One region of the Aeromicrobium sp. CF4.19 genome, then DNA from elsewhere that is predicted to be linked to it. Evidence: predicted binding sites of a transcription regulator. Region 1 holds the regulator's gene; each other region holds the start of a gene.
What was found. The regulator HrcA, encoded in region 1, represses chaperone genes, less so after heat shock. The targets are predictions, from matches to a motif close to TTGGCACTCGNNNNNNNCGAGTGCCAA.
Positions count from the first base shown of each region.

Region 2: groES (co-chaperone GroES) is a predicted target of HrcA. The motif match lies at 1,307-1,333, and genes of this name have one in related genera.
Region 3: groL (chaperonin GroEL) is a predicted target of HrcA. The motif match lies at 1,413-1,439, and genes of this name have one in related genera.

Region 1 is NZ_JBIMEU010000001.1:201,821-205,091, forward strand. It holds gene dnaJ (molecular chaperone DnaJ) at 1-1,067, opposite strand, end outside; gene hrcA (heat-inducible transcriptional repressor HrcA) at 1,083-2,102, opposite strand; gene ACHAAC_RS01075 (hypothetical protein) at 2,322-2,747, shown strand; gene ACHAAC_RS01080 (DUF3097 domain-containing protein) at 2,740-3,271, shown strand, end outside.
Region 2 is NZ_JBIMEU010000001.1:440,107-443,377, forward strand. It holds gene groL (chaperonin GroEL) at 1-760, opposite strand, end outside; gene groES (co-chaperone GroES) at 952-1,242, opposite strand; gene ACHAAC_RS02190 (class I SAM-dependent methyltransferase) at 1,596-2,753, shown strand; gene ACHAAC_RS02195 (AraC family transcriptional regulator) at 2,750-3,124, shown strand; gene ACHAAC_RS02200 (hypothetical protein) at 3,063-3,269, shown strand.
Region 3 is NZ_JBIMEU010000001.1:447,777-451,047, reverse strand. It holds gene thrC (threonine synthase) at 1-313, shown strand, start outside; gene ACHAAC_RS02245 (MoaD/ThiS family protein) at 326-601, shown strand; gene ACHAAC_RS02240 (cold-shock protein) at 980-1,180, shown strand; gene groL (chaperonin GroEL) at 1,558-3,198, shown strand.

The sequences.
Region 1 (3,271 bases):
GCGAGCTTCTTCAGCAGCTCACGCTGCTCGTCGTCCAGGCGGGTGGGCGTCTCCACGACGACCTCCACGACGAGGTCGCCGCGACCGACGCTCCGCAGCCGCGGAACACCTTGGGCGCGCACGGTGATCAGGTCACCCGCCTGTGTGCCCGGCGTGATGTCCAGGCCCACGACGCTCGCGTCCTCGTGGTCGGTCAGGTCGGCCTCGAGCGTCGGCAGCTCGACGTGCACGCCCAGCGCAGCCGCCGTCATGGGGACCGTCACCTGGCAGCGCAGCTCATCGCCCCTGCGCGTGAACACCTCGTGCGGACCGACGTTGATCTCGAGGTACAGGTCGCCCGCCGGCCCGCCACCGGGCCCGACCTCGCCCTCGCCGGGCATCTGGATGCGGGTCCCCTGGTCCACTCCCGGCGGGATGGTGACGCTGAGGGAGCGACGCGAGCGCACCCGGCCGTCGCCGCCGCACTCGTCGCACGGGTCGGCGATGACCGAGCCGAAGCCCTGGCAGGTCGGGCAGGGCCGGGAGGTGCGGATGTTGCCCAGCGGCGAGCGCTGCACGTGCTGGACGTCGCCGTGCCCGTGGCAGGTGCCGCAGGTGACCGGCTCGGCGCCCTCGGCGCCACCGCGACCGTCGCACGTGCCGCACGTGACGGCCGTGTCGACCTTGATCTCGTGCGTGGCGCCGAAGGCCGCCTCCGCGAGATCGATGGTCATCCGCAGCAGAGCGTCCTGGCCGCGCTGGACCCGCGAGCGCGGTCCACCACGCCCGCCGGCCCCCTGGCCGAAGAACGCATCCATGATGTCGTCGAAGCTGAAGCCCTGGCCGAAGCCGCCGCCACCCATGCCCCCGGAGGAGAGCGGGTCGCCGCCGCGGTCGTAGACGGCTCGCTTCTGGGGGTCGGAGAGCACCTCGTAGGCGTTCGTGACCTCCTTGAAGCGGTCGGCGGCGTCCGGCGCGTCGTTGACGTCCGGGTGCAGCCGTCGCGCCAGCTTGCGATAGGCCTTCTTGAGCTCGTCGTTGCCGGCCTCGCGGCTCACGTCGAGCAGGGCGTAGTAGTCCTGTGCCATGTGCTTGGGGTCCTCTCAGCCGTCCGCCAGCATGCGCCCGACATAGCGGGCGACCGCGCCGACGGCGGCGATGGTTCCGGGATAGTCCATACGGGTGGGTCCGACCGTCCCGAGCGTCGCGAGCACCTGGTCGTGGGAGCCGTAGGCCGACGAGACCACGGCGGTGCCGCTGAACTGGTCGTTGCCGGTCTCGGTGCCGATGCGCACGGTGGGGTCGGAGGTGGCCTCGCCGAGCAGCTTGAGCAGCACCACCTGCTCCTCCAACGCCTCCAGCACCGGCCGGATCGTGACGTCGAAGTCGCTGCCGAACCGGGCCAGGTTGGCGGTGCCGCCCACGGCGACGCGCTCGTCGGAGCGCTCGCCGGTCAGCACGTGCGTGAGCGTCGTGACGACCGACGTGATGATCGGACGGTCCCGCGGTGCGAAGGTCTCGATGATCTCCGCCAGCCGCAGCGACGCCTCGGGGAGCCGCTGGCCCACCGTGGCCCCGACGAGCCGGCCACGCAGGTCCACCAGCAGGTCGGCGCCGAGCGTCTGCTCGAGCTCGATGATGCGCTGCTCGACCCGCCCGCTGGAGGTGATGAGCACCAGCAGCACGCGGGAGTTCTCCAGCGCCACGATCTCCACGTGCCGCACCGTGGAGCGCGTGAGCGACGGGTACTGCACGATGGCGACCTGGTTGGTGAGCTGCGCGAGCACCTTGACGCTGCGCTGCACGACGTCGTCGACGTCGACGGCGCCGGTCAGGAAGGTCTCGATGGCGCGACGCTCGGCGGTCGAGAGCGCCTTGACCGAGGAGAGCTTGTCCACGAAGAGCCGGTAGCCCTTGTCGGTGGGGACGCGCCCGGCGCTGGTGTGCGGCTGGGCGATGTAGCCGTCGTCCTCCAGGGCCGCCATGTCGTTGCGGATCGTGGCCGGCGAGACGCCGAGCTGGTGCCGCTCGACGAGGGACCTCGAACCGACGGGCTCCTGGGTGGCGACGTAGTCCTCCACGATGGCGCGCAGGACCGACAGGCGTCGTTCGTCTGCGCTCATGCGAGCACGTCCTCAGAAGAACCACCGTAGGAGCGTGCTCGCATGAGAGATCTCTTGTTCGCTCGCTGCCGCTCGCTCATGCGAGCACGTCCTCAGAAGAACCACCGTAGGAGCGTGCTCGCATGAGAGATCTCTTGTTCGCTCGCTGCCGCTCGCTCATGCGATCTCCTCTCCGCGCGTCAACTGGCACTCGGGTGGGCCAACTGCCAGTCTAACGACGTGTCCGAGATCCATGTCGCCGACGACCACGTGAGCGTCGCAGGGAGCCTGCGCACGCTCGTGCACCGGCCCCGCGAGGTGACGCTCGACGACGGCACCCGGCTCCTGCACGAGTCCCGGGGAGGCACCCTCAGCGCAGTCTGGGCCGGGGACCTGGGAGACGTGTTCGTCGAGGTGCTGCACCCGGGCCACGGCCCCGAGGGGGGCGAGCTGGTGCTCGTCGTGCAGGAGCAGGACGTCGTCTCGCTCGGCGACCTCGTCGCCTCCGAGACGCCCGTCGCCGTCGGCCCTGAGTGGCCGGTGGCGGTCGACCTCGTCCTCGGCCTGATGAGTGAGCGGACCCGGGTCATCACCTCCTCGGGCGAGGTCACCCGCGCCGACGTGGAGGACTTCCATCAGCGCCTCCTCGGGGTGCTGCATGGCTGACCGCTACGGGTCGGACGTCCTGGCCTCGGGCTGGCGCGAGCCGCCGCGCGGTCGCGCGAGCGAGCAGGTGGCCGAGAAGGGGCTCGTCGTGGAGGACGCCACGAGCGGCTTCTGCGGCGAGATCATGCGGGTCGAGCGCGACCTGGGCACCCTCGTCCTGGAGGACCGACGCGAACGGCGCAGGACGTTCGAGCTGGGTCCCGGCTTCCTGCTGGAGGGTCGACCCGTCGTGCTCGTGGCTCCCGCGCCGACGGCCCCGACCGCCCCGACCCGCTCTGCCTCCGGATCCCGCCTGGTCGCCGACCACCGCGCCACGGTGGCGCTCCCGAGCCGGATCCTCGTCGAGGGCAAGCACGACGCGGAGCTGGTCGAGAGGGTGTGGGGGCACGACCTGCGCGTCGAGGGCGTCGCGGTGGAGATGCTGCACGGTGTCGACGACCTCGTGGGCGTCGTGGACGACTTCGCGCCCGGCCCGGACCGACGCCTCGGCATCCTGGTGGACCACCTGGTCACCGGCTCCAAGG
Region 2 (3,271 bases), 240 kb from region 1:
CCTCGACGTCCTCGGAGATGATGAACAGGCTCTTGCCCTCGGCGATGACCTTCTCCAGGAGCGGGAGCACCTCGGCGACCGAGGAGATCTTGCCCTGGTTGACCAGGATGTACGGGTCGTCGAGGACGGACTCCATGCGCTCGGTGTCGGTCACCATGTACGGCGAGAGGTAGCCCTTGTCGAACTGCATGCCCTCGGTGAAGTCCAGGCCCGTGCCGAGCGTGTTGGACTCCTCGACGGTGATGACGCCGTCCTTGCCGACCTTGTCGAAGGCCTCGGCGATGAGCTCGCCGATGCGTCCGTCACGCGAGGAGACGGTGGCGACCGAGGTCATGTCCTGGATGTCGTCGACGTCGCGGGCGTTCTCGCGCAGGCGGGTCGAGACGGCCTCGACGGCTGCCTCGATCCCCTTCTTGAGACCGACCGGGTTGGCGCCGGCGGCCACGGCGCGCAGGCCCTCGTGGACCATGGCCTGGGCCAGGACGGTGGCGGTGGTGGTGCCGTCACCGGCGACGTCGTTGGTCTTGGTGGCGACTTCCTTGGCGAGCTGGGCGCCGAGGTTCTCGAACGGGTCGTCCAGCTCGATCTCACGGGCGACGGTCACGCCGTCGTTGGTGATCGTGGGGGCGCCCCACTTCTTGTCCAGGACGACGTAGCGGCCCTTGGGGCCGAGGGTGACCTTGACGGTGTCGGCGAGCTTGTCGACGCCGCGCTCGAGGGCGCGGCGCGCGTCCTCGTCGAACTCGAGAATCTTGGGCATCTGGGTTCCTTCTGGATCAGAGGTGTTCAGGGGGTGCGTCCCTGGGGCGGCTCGCCGATGGCGGGGAGTCCTCGCGCCTCAGGCGGCGAACATCGCCGCGGGCGCGAGCGTGGCTGCCTCGGGCAGCATCCGGCTCACAGGGACGCGGATCCCGCGGGCCGTCCTCCGGGGACGGCCCGCGGGGTGCTGCGTCAGGAGACGACGGCGAGCAGGTCGCGCGAGGAGAGGATGAGGTACTCCTCGCCGCCGTGCTTGACCTCGGTGCCTCCGTACTTGCTGTACAGGACACGGTCGCCGGTGGAGACGTCGACGGGGACGCGGTTGCCCGAGTCGTCGATGCGACCGGGGCCCACGGCCACGACCTCACCTTCCTGCGGCTTCTCCTGGGCGGTGTCCGGGATGACCAGACCGGATGCGGTGGTCTGCTCGGCCTCGACGGTCTTGACGACGACGCGGTCCTCGAGCGGCTTGATGGTCGACACTGTCGACTCCCTTCAGGCAGATGAACGATGGGTGTGTGCACGCCGTCGCGGGGGTCGTGCACGGTTGGCAGTCGGCTAGGACGAGTGCCAGTTCCGAATCTAGCACTCAGGGTCTAGGAGTGCTAAGCCGACGTGCTTGCTTCGCTGCGCACTCAGTCGTGCTCGGCGCCGGGGCGCCTCGCACTGCGGCTTCTCGTCGCTCCGCTCCTCGCCACGGGGACCCCCAGACCCCGGCGAGTCATCACCTCCCGGGGCGCCTCGAACTGCCGCTCCTCGTCGCTCCGCTCCTCGCTACGGGAACCTTCCGCCCCACGCGAGCCTCCGTGGGAGGTGTCAGCTGGGAGGATGGGGGTGTGGACCTGGCGACGTTCGAGCGGCTGCTCGGCCCCGAGGGGCAGGACCTGCTCGCCGAGGTGCACGAGCGGGCGGGCATCGAGTCCGACCTCGCCCTCGGCACCCGGCTGCGTCGCGACCACGACGTGGGGCTCGTCGCAGCCGCCGTCACGCAGAACCACCTGCGCGGGCTCGCACGGGCCAAGCTCGGCGACGACGCGGCGAGGATGTACTTCACGCACGACGCCCTGGAGCAGGCCACCCGGGCCCCCGTGGCGACGCTGCGCGCGGAGCGACTTGCCGCGTCCGGCGTCGTCGCCGTCCTCGACCTCGGCTGCGGCATCGGGGGCGACCTCGTGGCCCTCGCCCGGGCCGGGCTGCGGGTGCGCGGGGTGGAGCTGGACCCCGTCCGCGCGGCCGTCGCCCGGGCGAACCTTGCCGCGCTCGGCCTCGACGGCGAGGTCCTCGAGGCCGACCTCGCCGACGTCGTCACGCACGACGACGAGGTGCCCTTCCTCGACCCCGCCCGCCGGGACGGCCGCGGCCGCGTGCTCGACCCGGAGCAGATGACGCCGCCGTGGTCCTACGTCGAGCGGATGCTGGCGCGGGGCGCGGTCGTGAAGACCAAGCCCGGCCTCGCCCACGCCATGGTCCCGGACGGCGTGGAAGCGCAGTGGGTCAGCGACGGCGGTGACCTCGTGGAGGCCTGCCTGTGGGGTGGCGCGCTCGCCGGCCCACCCCGCCGCGCGACAGTGCTGCCCGGCGGCCACGAGCTCACGGGCTCCGGAGAACCGGGCGAGGTGGGCGATGTCGGCGCGTGGCTGCACGAGCCCGACGACGCCGTGATCCGCGCCGGGCTCGTCGGCGAGCTCGCCCAGCGCATCGCCGGCAGGCTCGTCGACCCGCACCTCGCCTACGTCACCACCGACGAGCCGGTGACCGACCCGATGGCCCGCTCCTTCACCGTCGTCGAGGAGCTGCCGTTCCGGGAGAAGCAGCTCAAGGCCGCCCTGGCCGCCCGTGACGTCGGCACCCTGACGGTCAAGAAGCGTGGTGTCGACGTCGTCCCCGAGCAGCTCGTGCGGCGCCTGCGGCTCACCGGCACGCGGACCGCCACGATCGTGCTCGCCCGCATCGGCCCCGGCGCCCGCGCCTTCCTCGTGGATCCGGTCCGGTGACGTCGGCCCGGCCGACCCGCCACCGCGAGATGCTGCGGGTCCGCGACGCCATCGACGCCCGGTACGGCGAGCCGCTCGACCTCGCGACGCTGGCCACCTCGGTCCACCTGTCCCCCGACCACCTGGTCCGCCAGTTCCGCGAGACCTTCGGCGAGACGCCGCACCGCTACCTGCAGCGCCGACGGATCGAGCGACTCAGCCATGACGAGGAGCGGAGCGACGAGGGAGCGGCAGAGCGAGGCGCTCCGGCGCCGAGCACGCCCGAGCGCGAAGCGGAGCGAGCGCGTCCGCTCCATCACCGAGGTCTGCCTGCGGGTCGGCTTCACGAGCCTCGGGACGTTCAGCCGGACCTTCGCGAACATCGTGGGTGAGTCACCCAGCGAGCATCGTCGACGCGGACCGCTGCCTGCGACCGCTGGCTGCTTCCTGATGGCGTGGCAGCGGCCGGCAACGTCGACGCACCCCACGGCGAGCTCGTCGATTTCGGAGAAGCGCCCCACGCCACCGGCGTCCTAGCC
Region 3 (3,271 bases), 250 kb from region 1:
GGACGGCATCTACGTCCTGGACATCGCCCGGGAGACCGGCGGCGCGGTCGAGCAGGTCACCGACGACGAGATCCGCGAGGCGATCGTCCTGCTGGCCCGCACCGAGGGCATCTTCACCGAGACGGCCGGCGGCACGACGCTCGGCGTCCTCAAGAAGCTCGCGGCCTCCGGCCACCTCGACCTCGAGGCCGAGACCGTGGTCATCAACACCGGGCACGGCCTGAAGACGCTGGACTCGGTGTCCGGCACCGTCGGTCCGTTCGCCACCATCGCCCCCACCTACGCCGCCTTCACCGCGGCCGGCATCGCCTGAACAGGAGCAGCCTTGTCCGTCTCAGTTCGCATCCCCACCATCTTGCGCAGCTACACCGACGACACCTCGCAGGTCAGCGCCGAGGGCGCCACCCTGACCGAGGTCCTGGACTCCCTGGAGTCCAACCACCCCGGCATCAAGGCCCGGATCGTCGACGACAACGGCGCGCTGCGTCGCTTCGTCAACGTCTACGTGGCCGAGGAGGACGTCCGGTTCGCCCAGGGTCTGGACACCCCGACCCCCGACCAGACCCAGATCTCCATCATCCCCGCTGTCGCCGGGGGATGAAGAGCTCTCGGGGATGATGAGGGGCGGAGCCCCGCTGTCGCGGGAGGCTGAAGAGCTCTCGGGGATGATGAGGGGCGGAGCCCCGCTGTGGCGGGAGGCTGAGCGCTTTCGCACGGTGATGAGGGGTGAAGCCCCGCTGTCGCGGGAGGCTAAAGAGCTCTCGGGGATGATGAGGGGCGCCGGTTTACCACGGTCCCTCGGAATCTTGTCACTTCCCGTGGGATCTCTCCCACGGGAAGTGACGGTTTGCCGAGGGACCGTGGTAAACCGTCACCCCCGGCAAACCTGCGGTGAACGGGGAGCCGCCCGGCGTATACGCTCATGGGCGTGGGTCGCCCGGGCAGGGGGCGGCCCGACTCAGGCAGGTGGGAGCTCGTCATGGTGCACGGCACCGTCAAGTGGTTCAACGCGGACAAGGGCTACGGCTTCATCGAGGTGGAGGGCCAGGACGACGTCTTCGTCCACTGGTCCAAGATCAAGTCCGACGGCTACAAGACCCTCGAGGACGGCCAGGCCGTCGAGTTCGACGTCGTCGACGGCCCCAAGGGCCGCGAGGCGCACGAGGTCGTGACGCACTGAGCCAGCCCGCTGATCCCGCACCTGGGGCCGGCTCTCCGGCCCGTCGCGCAGATGACGACGACGTGAACGACGGTGGCGCAGGGCAGGGCGTGACGCAGGCCATCTGACGCCTGGCGTGGCGAGTGGCGCCGTGCATGCACTCGGTCTGTTGCCGGCTGCCGAACCGCCCCGGCGTGTGATCCGTGATCACCCCGCACAGGAGGTCAGGGACCCCGGCGTTGCGGCCGGTTGATTAGCACTCCTATAGTGAGAGTGCTAGACATCGGGACTGGCTTCGATGAGGGCGTGAGCCGAGGCGGGAAGGGTTCGCCGACAGCAGCGCTCGTCCGTCGCGGGCATCGAGCCGTCCATCACCACGTCGAACCGGAGAGTTCCACATGGCCAAGTCCATTGCGTTCAACGAAGAGGCCCGTCGCGGCCTCGAGCGCGGCATGAATCAGCTTGCCGACGCCGTCAAGGTGACGCTCGGCCCCAAGGGTCGCAACGTCGTCCTCGAGAAGAAGTGGGGCGCCCCCACGATCACCAACGATGGTGTCTCCATCGCCAAGGAGATCGAGCTCGAGGAGCCCTACGAGAAGATCGGTGCCGAGCTCGTCAAGGAGGTCGCCAAGAAGACCGACGACGTCGCAGGCGACGGCACCACCACCGCCACCGTCCTGGCCCAGGCACTCGTGCGCGAGGGTCTGCGCAACGTCGCCGCGGGCGCCAACCCGATGGGCCTGAAGAAGGGCATCGAGGTCGCCGTCGAGGCCATCAGCAACCAGCTGCTGGGCCTGGCCAAGGACGTCGAGACCAAGGAGCAGATCGCCTCCACCGCGTCCATCTCGGCCGCCGACTCCACGGTCGGTGAGGTCATCGCCGAGGCGATGGACAAGGTCGGCAAGGAAGGCGTCATCACCGTCGAGGAGTCCAACACCTTCGGGCTGGACCTCGAGCTGACCGAGGGCATGCGCTTCGACAAGGGTCACCTGTCGGGCTACTTCGTCACCGACGCCGAGCGCCAGGAGACGGTGCTGGAGGATCCCTACATCCTCATCGTCAACAGCAAGATCAGCACGGTCAAGGACATGGTCCCGGTGCTGGAGAAGGTCATGCAGTCGGGCAAGCCGCTCGTCATCATCGCCGAGGACGTCGAGGGCGAGGCCCTCGCGACGCTGGTGGTCAACAAGATGCGCGGCACCTTCAAGTCGGTCGCCGTCAAGGCCCCCGGCTTCGGTGACCGCCGCAAGGCCATGCTGGCCGACATCGCCATCCTCACCGGTGGCGAGGTCATCAGCGAGGAGGTCGGCCTGTCGCTCGACACCGCCGACCTGTCGCTGCTCGGCACCGCCCGCAAGGTCGTCACGACCAAGGACGAGACCACCATCGTCGAGGGTGGCGGGTCGCAGGACCAGATCACCGGCCGGGTCAAGCAGATCCGTGCGGAGATCGAGAACTCCGACTCCGACTACGACCGCGAGAAGCTGCAGGAGCGCCTGGCCAAGCTGGCCGGCGGCGTTGCGGTCATCAAGGTCGGCGCGGCCACCGAGGTCGAGCTCAAGGAGCGCAAGCACCGCATCGAGGACGCCGTGCGCAACGCCAAGGCGGCCGTCGAGGAGGGCATCGTCGCCGGTGGCGGCGTGGCACTCGTCCAGGCCACCGCGGCAGCGTTCGAGAAGCTGCAGCTCGAGGGTGACGAGGCCACCGGTGCGAACATCGTGCGCACCGCTGCCTCGGCCCCGCTGAAGCAGATCGCCATCAACGCCGGCCTCGAGGGCGGCGTCGTGGCGGAGAAGGTCGCCGGTCTCGAGCCGGGTCACGGCCTCAACGCCGCCACGGGCGAGTACGTCGACCTCATCGCCGCGGGCATCATCGACCCGGCCAAGGTCACGCGCTCGGCGCTGCAGAACGCAGCGTCCATCGCGGCGCTGTTCCTCACCACCGAGGCCGTCGTCGCCGACAAGCCGGAGCCTGCCGCCGCCGGCGGCGGCGCCCCGGACATGGGCGACATGGGTGGCATGGGCGGAATGGGCTTCTGAGGCTCGTCCGCTGACGAGGGCCCCGCACGCATCGCGTGCGGGGCCCTCGTGCGTGTCGGTGGCTGCTGGCAGG